One region of the Streptomyces sp. NPDC107538 genome, then DNA from elsewhere that is predicted to be linked to it. Evidence: riboswitches for the same ligand, from Rfam matches in the RefSeq annotation. Region 1 holds a riboswitch; the other holds the start of a gene.
What was found. A riboswitch is a leader RNA that binds a small molecule or an ion and turns the genes downstream of it on or off. The one in region 1 is predicted to bind glycine.
Positions count from the first base shown of each region.

Region 2: linked by a shared signal. The riboswitch ahead of gcvP (aminomethyl-transferring glycine dehydrogenase) and the one ahead of gcvT (glycine cleavage system aminomethyltransferase GcvT) in region 1 are both predicted to bind glycine.

Region 1 covers NZ_JBVKAY010000020.1:59,609-64,971, forward strand. The annotation lists gene ACZ7MG_RS39845 (enhanced serine sensitivity protein SseB C-terminal domain-containing protein) at 1-593, opposite strand, end outside; gene ACZ7MG_RS39850 (enhanced serine sensitivity protein SseB) at 729-1,505, opposite strand; gene ACZ7MG_RS39855 (AAA family ATPase) at 1,588-2,256, opposite strand; glycine riboswitch at 2,453-2,551, shown strand; glycine riboswitch at 2,552-2,658, shown strand; gene gcvT (glycine cleavage system aminomethyltransferase GcvT) at 2,697-3,827, shown strand; gene gcvH (glycine cleavage system protein GcvH) at 3,947-4,324, shown strand; gene glyA (serine hydroxymethyltransferase) at 4,354-5,363, shown strand, end outside.
Region 2 covers NZ_JBVKAY010000019.1:137,226-142,588, forward strand. The annotation lists gene ACZ7MG_RS39540 (hypothetical protein) at 1-426, shown strand, start outside; gene ACZ7MG_RS39545 (DUF5999 family protein) at 825-1,022, shown strand; gene gcvP (aminomethyl-transferring glycine dehydrogenase) at 1,139-4,024, opposite strand; glycine riboswitch at 4,197-4,293, opposite strand; gene ACZ7MG_RS39555 (PRC-barrel domain-containing protein) at 4,418-4,786, shown strand; gene ACZ7MG_RS39560 (DNA polymerase IV) at 4,929-5,363, opposite strand, start outside.

The DNA of each region.
Region 1 (5,363 bases):
TCCGGGACCGCGCCGATGGACTGCTGCATCATCGCGCGCACCGAGTCCACGGCGGGCGGTGAGGTGTCGTACACGTCGAGGCCGATGGCCAGATACGGCGCGCCGAGCGCGGGCTGCACCCAGGCGCGGCGCAGCGAGCGCACGGCGGGGGTGCGGTGGGCGTTCTGCGTGAGCAGGGCGTAGAACTGCGGGATCTCGATGCCCGGGTCGGAGAGCCGCAGCGGGCCCGCGGGCTGCCGCTCCAGGCCGGTGGCGATCCGGCGCAGATCGAGCCAGGGGATGCCGACGCCGCCGCCCGGCGCGTGCGGGTTGAGCCAGAGGCCGTAGTGGTCGGGGTAGAGGGTGCGGGCCACGTCGAGGCCGTCGACCACCTCGTAACTGCGGTTCCAGCCACTGGCGGAGAGTTCCTGGGCGGAGGTGACGCAGGGGGCGTAGTTGAAGCCGTCGACCTCCATGTTCCCGTACTGGGCGTCCGGGGAGCCGGCCTGGCCGTGCCAGAGCAGCATCCAGATCTGGCCGGAGGCGGGGGTGGCGAGGGCACGCAGCAGCGCCTCGTAGGCGTCGTAACGCCCGGGGGTCACCTGGCGCAGCATGTGCTCGACGTGGCCGCTGCCGCTCACGTTTGGCCGCCCTTCGGTGTTGGACCTTGGTTTTGGGAACAGCTTAGGTGGTGGACAGGTTGAGCCAGTCGGGGCTCGGGGGTTACGGACACCGGACAGGCGCGCTGGTCAGTAGCCCTGTTGGTAGAAGGGGCGGACCTTTTCGCGGAGCCAGTCGCCCACCGGGTCCTGGGCCACGTCCAGGAAGACCATGTTGACGGGCCAGGGGACGGGGGCCTTGGCGAGGGCTCGGCCGAGGGCGGCCAGGGGGAGGGCGCGGTCGGCCTCCCAGGAGACCAGGTCGACGCCGATGAACATGACGGGGTCGGCGGTCTCGATGGTGGCGAGGCAGCGGCGGGCGGAGAGGACGGCTCCGGTGGCGGCGAACTCGGCGGACGCGGCGGCGAGGAAGTCGACGGGGTCGTCCTGCCAGTCCGGTTCGTGGAGCCGGACCCGGGCGCCGTTCGCCGAGCCGTCGAGCGGGGTGCGCCCGGCCCGGCACAGTTCGGCCACGGCAGGCGGCGGCAGCGGGATGCCCACGACACCGTCCGGGTTGAGGGCGAGGCCGATCTGCGGGGGCAGCCCGCGCGCGAACTCAACGGCCGGGGCGATCGTGTACGACATGTGGTTGCCGACGACCTGGCGGAACTGCTCCTCGGAGCTGAAGACCGGTACGTACGCCTGCCCGTCGAACTCCATGGTCGGCAGGTCCAGCTGACCGCTCCGCGGCCCGCCGCCCTCCGGCAGCGGCACCCAGACGAAGCTGCGGGCCAGCACCTCCACGATCCGGGCCCCGGCCTGGGGCACCCCGAGCGAGGCGGACAGCACCTCCTCCAGCTCGTTGCCGGGCCACCCGCCGTGCCCATGGGGATACGCCTGTGCCGGAAAGTCCGCCGGGAAGTCCATCTGCTGCCTACCGCTTTGCTCCGTGATGCTGTTGTAGCTGCACCTTAATTGCTTCCGGCCCGGGAGCGCGCCCCTCCAGGGCTCACCCCACGAAGTCGATCCGCTTCAGGACGTCCGCGGCGGCACGGTCGATGATCACCGCGGCCCCGCACCCCTGGGGCAGCCTCCCCTTCTCCACGGCCCGCAGCAGCCGGGTCATCGCACCCCGGTGCCGGGCGAACGCGTACCGTGACACCCCCCGCCCGCGCTCCCGCTGTCCGTCCCGCGCCTCCCCGGGCGTGACGTCCAGCAGCAGCAGGTGCAGGGTGCCGCCGCGCCGGCGGGCCTCGCGCGCGAGCCAGCTGCGGACCCACGCCTGCGCCCCGCAGTCGTGGACGACGACGCCCTCCCCCGAGCGGAGAGCGCGCCGCAGCCCCGCGTAGTGCGCGAGGCGCACGAAGGGCCGGTAGGCCGCGTACGGCAGGTGGCGGGCGAAGCGCGCGTCGAAGCGGTCGCGGGTGTCCTGGGAGTCGATCCGGACGCCGGGCACGGCCCGTCGCATCAGGGTCGACTTGCCGCTGCCGGGGAGCCCGGTGACCACCACCAGGTCCTCCGGGCCGAAGGACAGTCCGTGCGGGCTGCGCCCGGCACGCTCCCTGAGGTCCCGGACGACCGCCCTCGGGAACGGGCCGCACGCCTCACCGACCGGTGCGACGGGCTGCTTGGGCATCGCGATGCCCGACGTCGTCGCATACGCCGTGGTCCTGTTCACCGTGACCGTCCTCCCCAGGGGTATGGAGGTCCCATCCCCACAGACTGTAAAGAGAAGGTAATGCCCGATCCCTCCTGGTTCAGTCCTCGTATTGCCACAAGAGTGCTACGGACCGCCGTGTCTGCCTTGAAAGCTCCCCCTGCCGCCCCACGTCGATGCGTGCGATGATGTCCGCGCCAACTGCATACCGGCCGCTTGAATCCGCGCGGGAGAGTTCCCAGCAGCACTTCGCTGGGGCGCCGAAGGAGCAAGTCCCTCCCTTGAATCTCTCAGGCCCCGTTACCGCGCGGGCGAGGCACATCTGAAAAGCGGGCCGCCCCTCCGGTGGCCCCACCCAAGGTGCAAGTCATGTCCCCCGCGGTCATGGCGAACCTCTCAGGTTCCGATGACAGATGGGGAGGATCGACCTCGCCCGTCATGCCTTGGGAGACAACCGTCCGATGAGCAGTGAACCCCGCCTGACCGCGCTCGACGCCCTGCATCGCTCGCTCGGCGCGACGATGACCGACTTCGCCGGCTGGGACATGCCCCTGCGCTACGGCTCCGAGCGCGACGAGCACATCGCCGTCCGTACGCGGGCCGGACTCTTCGACCTCTCCCACATGGGCGAGATCACGGTGACCGGACCGGGGGCCGCGGCCCTCTTGGACCACGCCCTCGTGGGGAACATCGGGAGCGTCGGCGTCGGCCGGGCCCGCTACACCATGATCTGCCGCGAGGACGGCGGCATCCTCGACGACCTGATCCTCTACCGGCTGGACGACACCGAGGCCGGTTCCTCGACCTACCTGGTCGTCGCGAACGCCTCCAACGCCCAGGTGGTGCTGGACGCGCTCGTGGAGCGCTCCGCCGGCTTCGACGCCGAGGTGCGCGACGACCGCGACGCGTACGCGCTGCTCGCCGTCCAGGGCCCGGAGTCACCCGGGATCCTCAGGTCCCTCACCGACGCCGACCTCGACGGCCTGAAGTACTACGCGGGGCTGCCCGGCACGGTCGCCGGGGTCCCGGCGCTGATCGCGCGCACCGGGTACACCGGCGAGGACGGCTTCGAGCTGTTCGTGAAGCCGGAGCACGCCGTCGAGCTGTGGCAGGCACTGACCAAGGCGGGCGAGGGCGTCGGCCTGGTGCCCTGCGGGCTGTCCTGCCGGGACACGCTGCGCCTGGAGGCGGGGATGCCGCTGTACGGGCATGAGCTGTCCACCTCGCTGACGCCCTTCGACGCCGGGCTCGGGCGGGTCGTGAAGTTCGAGAAGGAGGGCGACTTCGTCGGGCGTACGGCGCTGGCCGAGGCCGCCGAGAAGGCGGAGACCGCCCCGCCGCGCGTCCTCGTCGGCCTCGTCGCCGAGGGCCGCCGGGTGCCGCGCGCCGGGTACCCGGTCGTCGCCGGTGGCGAGGTCGTCGGAGAGGTCACCTCCGGGGCGCCCTCCCCGACCCTGGGGAAGCCCATCGCCATGGCGTACGTCGACGCCACGCACGCCGCGCCGGGCACCACCGGTGTGGGTGTGGACATCCGGGGCAGCCACGAACCGTACGAGGTCGTGGCGCTGCCGTTCTACAAGCGCCAGAAGTAGACACTGGGCGCGAGGTCGTCCGCCCCGGGCGTGACCCCGCGCACCTTTCCGCTGCTCATCAGCGGTCTCAGCAGTCCCCCCTTCATCAGCACTCCCCCGCGTACAGGAGAATTCAGGCCATGAGCAACCCCCAGCAGCTGCGCTACAGCAAGGAGCACGAGTGGCTGTCGGGCGCCGAGAACGGCGTCTCGACGGTCGGCATCACGGAGTTCGCGGCGAACGCGCTCGGCGATGTCGTCTACGCCCAGCTTCCCGAGGTGGGCTCCACGGTGACCGCGGGCGAGACCTGTGGCGAACTGGAGTCCACGAAGTCGGTCAGCGACCTGTACTCGCCGGTCTCCGGTGAGATCACCGAGATCAACGAGGACGTCGTCAGCGACCCGTCGCTGGTGAACACCGCCCCGTTCGAGGGCGGTTGGCTGTTCAAGGTACGTGTCGCGGAGGAGCCGGACGATCTGCTCTCCGCCGACGAGTACGTCGCCCACACCGCCGGCTGAGAAGACTTGAGAGTACTGAGGTCGTACGCATGTCGCTTCTGAACACGCCCCTGCACGAGCTGGATCCGGAGGTCGCCGCCGCCGTCGACGCCGAGCTGAACCGCCAGCAGTCGACCCTGGAGATGATCGCCTCGGAGAACTTCGCTCCGGTCGCGGTGATGGAGGCCCAGGGCACGGTCCTCACCAACAAGTACGCCGAGGGCTACCCGGGCCGCCGCTACTACGGCGGCTGCGAGCACGTCGACGTCACCGAGCAGATCGCCATCGACCGGGTGAAGGATCTGTTCGGCGCCGAGTACGCCAACGTCCAGCCGCACTCGGGGGCCTCCGCCAACCAGGCCGCGCTGTTCGCGCTGGCCCAGCCCGGCGACACGATCCTCGGGCTGGACCTCGCCCACGGCGGGCACCTGACCCACGGGATGCGGCTGAACTTCTCCGGCAAGCAGTTCGACGTGGTCGCGTACCACGTCGACACCGCCACCGGGCTGGTGGACATGGCCGAGCTGGAGAAGCTCGCCAAGGAGCACCGGCCGAAGGTGATCATCGCGGGCTGGTCGGCGTACCCGCGTCAGCTGGACTTCGCGGAGTTCCGGCGGATCGCCGACGAGGTCGGCGCCCGTCTGTGGGTGGACATGGCGCACTTCGCCGGTCTGGTCGCGGCCGGGCTGCACCCGAACCCGGTGCCGTACGCCGATGTCGTCACCTCCACGACCCACAAGACGCTCGGCGGCCCCCGCGGCGGGATCATCCTCGCCAAGAAGGAGTTCGCGAAGAAGCTCAACTCCTCGGTGTTCCCCGGCTTCCAGGGTGGTCCGCTGGAGCACGTCATCGCGGCGAAGGCGGTGTCCTTCAAGGTCGCGGCGAGCGAGGAGTTCAAGGAGCGGCAGCGGCGTACGGTCGACGGTGCCCGCATCCTCGCCGAGCGGCTGACGGCTCCGGACGCGCGCGAGGCCGGGGTCGACGTGCTGTCCGGCGGTACCGACGTGCATCTGATCCTGGTCGACCTGCGCGCCTCCGAGCTGGACGGGCAGCAGGCCGA
Region 2 (5,363 bases), on a different contig from region 1:
CGGATCACCCCGGAGGGCACGGGCGCCACCCGGCTCACCGGATGGCGGTTCCTGATCCGCTGCGGCGACCGCGCCGTGGCCGCCGCCGAGACCCGGCTGACCCCGGACGGCTGGGCGTTCTCGCACTTCTTCGAGGGCCCGTACATCACCTCCACCGAGCGCGCCCTGCGCCAGGCCGAGGTCATGCAGCAGCCCTACCAACCACGCCTGCTGTCGGTGCCCGAGCTGTACATGCTCACGCTCTGGCTGCACGCCGACCCCACCGCCGACGGCGCCACCGGCCACCCGGCACCCACCGACCTGCTGGTCCCGCTGGCGCCCGCACCGCCCGGCATCGCCGCCCACCGCCCACACCCGGTCGCCGATCTCCTCCCGGTGCTGACCACCCGGCTGACACCCGCCCCACTCCTCGGATCGCCCGCCTGAAATCAGGGCCACTCCGCCCCACGTACCGCTCGTGCCCCGCCGCCGATATACCGGCGGCGGGGCCCTTGTTTTCCGTTACCGAGAATTCCCGCTCTTTCGGGCGCCAATACGCTCGTACGAGCTATTCGCTCGCCCTTCCCCCGCCGGACTAGCCCCATCCGACCACGGTGAACCACCCGAAGGGACAGTACGGTTGGGATGAACCGTCCGCGCGAGGGTTGCGTCATCAACCTGTGAAGAAGCCGTGCTGCGAAATGCCTGCGGATTGACGCCCGTGGGGCAACACTGGGACCGGACCGATTTATCAACGGGGGGCGGCCATGAACGGGGCATCAAGCCGCGGGACAGACAAACCAGCCATCTCAGACCACACGACAAACCGAAAGATCCCAACAACCATGTGCCAGCACCAGCCACTGTGCCCGACTGCCGAGTCCGCCGACCGGGAAGGCGCCCGACTCGTGGCGCACCACCCGGAGCAGGGATGGAGCCTGCTCTGCAACGGCGTTCTGCTCTTCGAGGACACCGGTGAGCTCCTGCCGGACGGCCAGATCATCGCACCGCACCGCCCGATGGGCGTGGTGACAGCCGCCTGAGCCGCACTCACGTGCGCACAGGGTGAGCGTCCCCGCACAGGACGTCCGCCCGGACAGAAGAGGGGCCGGCCGGAGAAGCACTCTCCGAACCGGCCCCGACGCGTATCCGCGTCCGACTACTCTTCGTAAGCGTCCAGCGGCGGGCAGGAGCAGACCAGGTTCCGGTCACCGTAGGCCTGGTCGATCCGGCGCACCGGCGGCCAGTACTTGTCGGCGGGCGAGACCCCGGCCGGGAAGACGGCCTCCGCGCGCGTGTAGGCGTGCTCCCAGTCGCCGCCGAGCGCGGCGGCGGTGTGCGGGGCGTTGCGCAGCGGGTTGTCGTCCGCCGGCCACTCGCCCGAGCCGACCTTCTCGATCTCCGCGCGGATCGCGATCATCGCGTCACAGAACCGGTCCAGCTCGCCGAGGTCCTCCGACTCGGTCGGCTCGATCATCAGCGTCCCGGCCACGGGGAACGACATCGTCGGCGCGTGGAAGCCGTAGTCGATCAGCCGCTTGGCGATGTCGTCGACGCTCACCCCGGTCGACTTGGCCAGCGGCCGCAGATCGACGATGCACTCGTGCGCCACGAGCCCGCCGGGGCCGGTGTACAGCACCGGGTAGTGCGGCTCCAGCCGCTTGGCGATGTAGTTGGCGCTGAGCACCGCCACCTGCGTGGCCCGCTTGAGCCCCTCACCGCCCATGAGCCGGACGTACGCCCAGGAGATCGGCAGGATGCCCGCCGACCCCCAGGGCGCCGCCGAGATCGGGCCCACGCCCGTCTCCGGACCGGCCGCGGGCTGCAGCGGGTGGTTGGGCAGGTACGGCGCCAGGTGCTCGCGCACCCCCACCGGACCGACGCCCGGCCCACCCCCGCCGTGCGGGATGCAGAACGTCTTGTGCAGGTTGAGGTGCGAGACGTCACCACCGAAGTGCCCCGGCTTGGCGAGCCCCACCAGCGCGTTGAGGTTGGCGCCGTCGACGTACACCTGACCGCCCGCGTCGTGCACCTGCGCGCAGATGTCGGCCACATGCTCCTCGAACACCCCGTGCGTGGACGGGTAGGTGATCATCAGCACGGACAACTCGTCGCGGTACTGCTCGATCTTCGCCCGCAGATCCTCGACGTCGATCTCACCGTCCTCGGCGGTCTTCACGACGACGACCTTCATGCCTGCCATTACGGCGCTCGCGGCGTTGGTGCCGTGCGCGGAGGACGGGATGAGGCACACGACCCGCTGCTCGTCCCCGTTGGCCCGGTGGTAACCACGTACGGCCAGCAGCCCGGCCAGCTCACCCTGCGAGCCCGCGTTCGGCTGCAACGACACCTTGTCGTACCCGGTGGCCTCCGCGAGCCGCTCCTCCAGCTCCCGGATGAGCGTCAGATACCCCTGCGCCTGCCCGGCGGGCGCGAACGGGTGCAGCTGCCCGAACTCCGGCCAGGTCACCGGCTCCATCTCGGTGGTCGCGTTGAGCTTCATCGTGCAGGAGCCCAGCGGGATCATGCCCCGGTCCAGCGCGTAGTCCCGGTCGGCGAGCCGGCGCAGATAGCGCAGCATCGCGGTCTCGGAGCGGTACTCGTGGAACACCGGGTGCGTGAGGTAGTCGTCCGACCTCAGCAGCCCCTCGGGCAGCGTGTCCTCGGCCGCGGCGTCGAGGGCCTCGACGTCCCCCTCCACCCCGAACGCGGTCCATACGGCGCCCAGCTGGGCCCGGGTGGTGGTCTCGTCGCAGGAGATCGACACCAGGTCGGCGTCCACCAGGTGCAGGTTCACGCCATGTTCGCGGGCGGCGGCCACGACCTCACCGGCCCGTCCCGGCACCCGCACGGTGAGCGTGTCGAAGTACGCCCCGTGTACGACCTCGATCCCACCGGCGGTGAGCCCCGCGGCGAGCACCGTGGCGTAGCGGTGCGTACGCCGGGCGATGGTCCGCAGCCCCTCGGGTCCGTGGTAGACGGCGTACATCCCGGCCATCACGGCGAGCAGCACCTGTGCCGTACAGATGTTGCTGGTCGCCTTCTCCCGGCGGATGTGCTGCTCCCGCGTCTGCAGGGCGAGCCGGTACGCCTTGTGCCCGTCCGCGTCCACGGAGACGCCCACGAGCCGCCCGGGCAGGCTGCGCGCGAACTTCTCCTGTACGGCCATGTAGCCCGCGTGCGGCCCGCCGAAGCCCATCGGCACACCGAACCGCTGCGTCGTCCCCACCGCGATGTCGGCCCCCAGCTCACCGGGCGAGACCAGCAGCGTCAGGGCCAGCAGATCGGCGGCGACGGTGACGAGCGCACCGAGCTCGTGCGCCTGCTCGACGACCGGCTTCAGATCACGTACGACACCGGAGGCGCCCGGGTACTGCAGCAGCACCCCGTTGATCTCACGGGAGGCGATCTCGGCCGGAATCCCCTGGCTGAGGTCGGCCACGACGACCTCGACGCCGGTCGGCTCGGCACGGGTCTCGATCACGGCGATCGTCTGCGGCAGCGCGTCCGCGTCGACGAGGAACAGCCCCTTCTTGTTCTTCCCCATGCGCCGGGACAACGCCATGGCCTCGGCGGCGGCGGTCCCCTCGTCCAGCAGCGAGGCCCCGGAGGTGGGCAGCCCGGTCAGCTCGGCGACGACGGTCTGGAAGTTGAGCAGCGCCTCCAGCCGTCCCTGGGAGATCTCGGGCTGGTACGGCGTGTAGGCGGTGTACCAGGCCGGGTTCTCCATCACGTTGCGCAGGATGACGGGCGGTGTGAACGTCCCGTAGTACCCGAGCCCGATCATGGAACCCAGCACCTGGTTGCGGTCCGCGAGCGAACGCAGCTCGGCGAGGACCTCGGCCTCGGTGCGCGCGCCCGGCAGATCCAGCGCCTCGGCGTTCTTGATCACATCCGGGACCGCGGCCGCCGTCAGCTCGTCGAGCGAGCCGTACCCGACATGCGCGAGCATCTTGGCCCGGGCCTCGACGTCGGGGCCGATGTGGCGCCGCTCGAAGGGGATTCCCTGTTCGAGTTCGGAGAGCGGAATGCGATGGGCGGTCATTACGGAGGCCTCCTGGTCTGACACGACCTTCGAGGGGCACCACGGCACAGGTGCCCGAACGGCCTCCCCCTCTGTCATCTCGACCTGAGAGCTTCACCGGTCCAGGTACGGACCGGCTTTCACCGTCGGTGAGAGCGGAAGCCGTGACACCCGCTCTGCTTTCCAGAGTGACCTCGTCCGTGCGGTACGTGAGCCTGAGAGATTCCGGGGAGGAGTTGCTCCTTCGGCGCCTCCGGATGGTGTCCGGAGGACTCTCCCGCACGGGGTCGACAGCCGCTGCCAGCGTATCAGCGCGGTCGACGCACGGGTCTTCGAGTGGCCGCCGCCCCCGATGTGGCTTTTCGTAGGGATGAGACACGATGCGCCACCCCTTTGCGACCACATGGAGGGCCCGTGCAGACCGACATCGATCCGCGCAATCTGATCGGCCGCAAGGCGTTCGACCGCAAAGGCAGCAAGATCGGCACCGTGGACGAGGTCTACCTCGACGACGCGACCGGCGTCCCCGAGTGGGCCGCGATACGCATGGGCCTCTTCGGCCGCGACGCCTTCGTCCCCCTGGAGCCCAGCGAACTCGTCGAAGGCACCCTCCACGTCCCCTTCGACCGCGCCCTCATCAAGGACGCCCCCGACTTCGGCGTGGGCCGCCACCTCTCCCCCGAACAAGAACTCCAGCTCTACCACCACTACGGCCTCGACATAGCCCCGCCCCCACCCGTGGACCACGACTTCGGCCACGTGGCAGGCCAGGACGACGCCTGACCCGAAAATCGAGGCTGGCCCCGACGCCTCCGGCCCGCAGGACCGTGTTTTTCAGGGGCGCGGGGAACTGCGCGAGAACCCCCACACACCCGCAGCCGACCACCCTCGTCACCCCCACCCCCACCCCCCGACCCCGGCGGCCTCAGCCCCGCACCAACGGCAACGGCTCCGCCGGCTCCAGCCCCGGGTCATCGGTCCGGAAGGTCCGTACACGCCCGGGCCCCAAGTCGTCCGGCCTCTCGAACCGCACGGTCACCCGCCCCAGCCCACTCCCCTGCACCCACCCGTGCCCGTACTCGACATGCCGCACGTCATGCCCGGCCCGCCACTGCCGCTCGGCCCCCGCGCTCATCTCCGCCACAGGCACCTCCGCGGCCACCGCCTCCTCCTCCACGAACTCCGGCTCCCCCGCCGCCTGCGCGAACAGGTCCTCCTGCGTGTAGTCGGCGAGCCCACTGACCCCCACCCCGAGCAACCGCACCCCACCCGTCGTGTCCACGGACTCCAGCAACCGCCCGGCGGCCTCCCGCACCACCGCGGGATCGTCCGTGGGCCCCCGCAGGGTCTCGGACCGGGT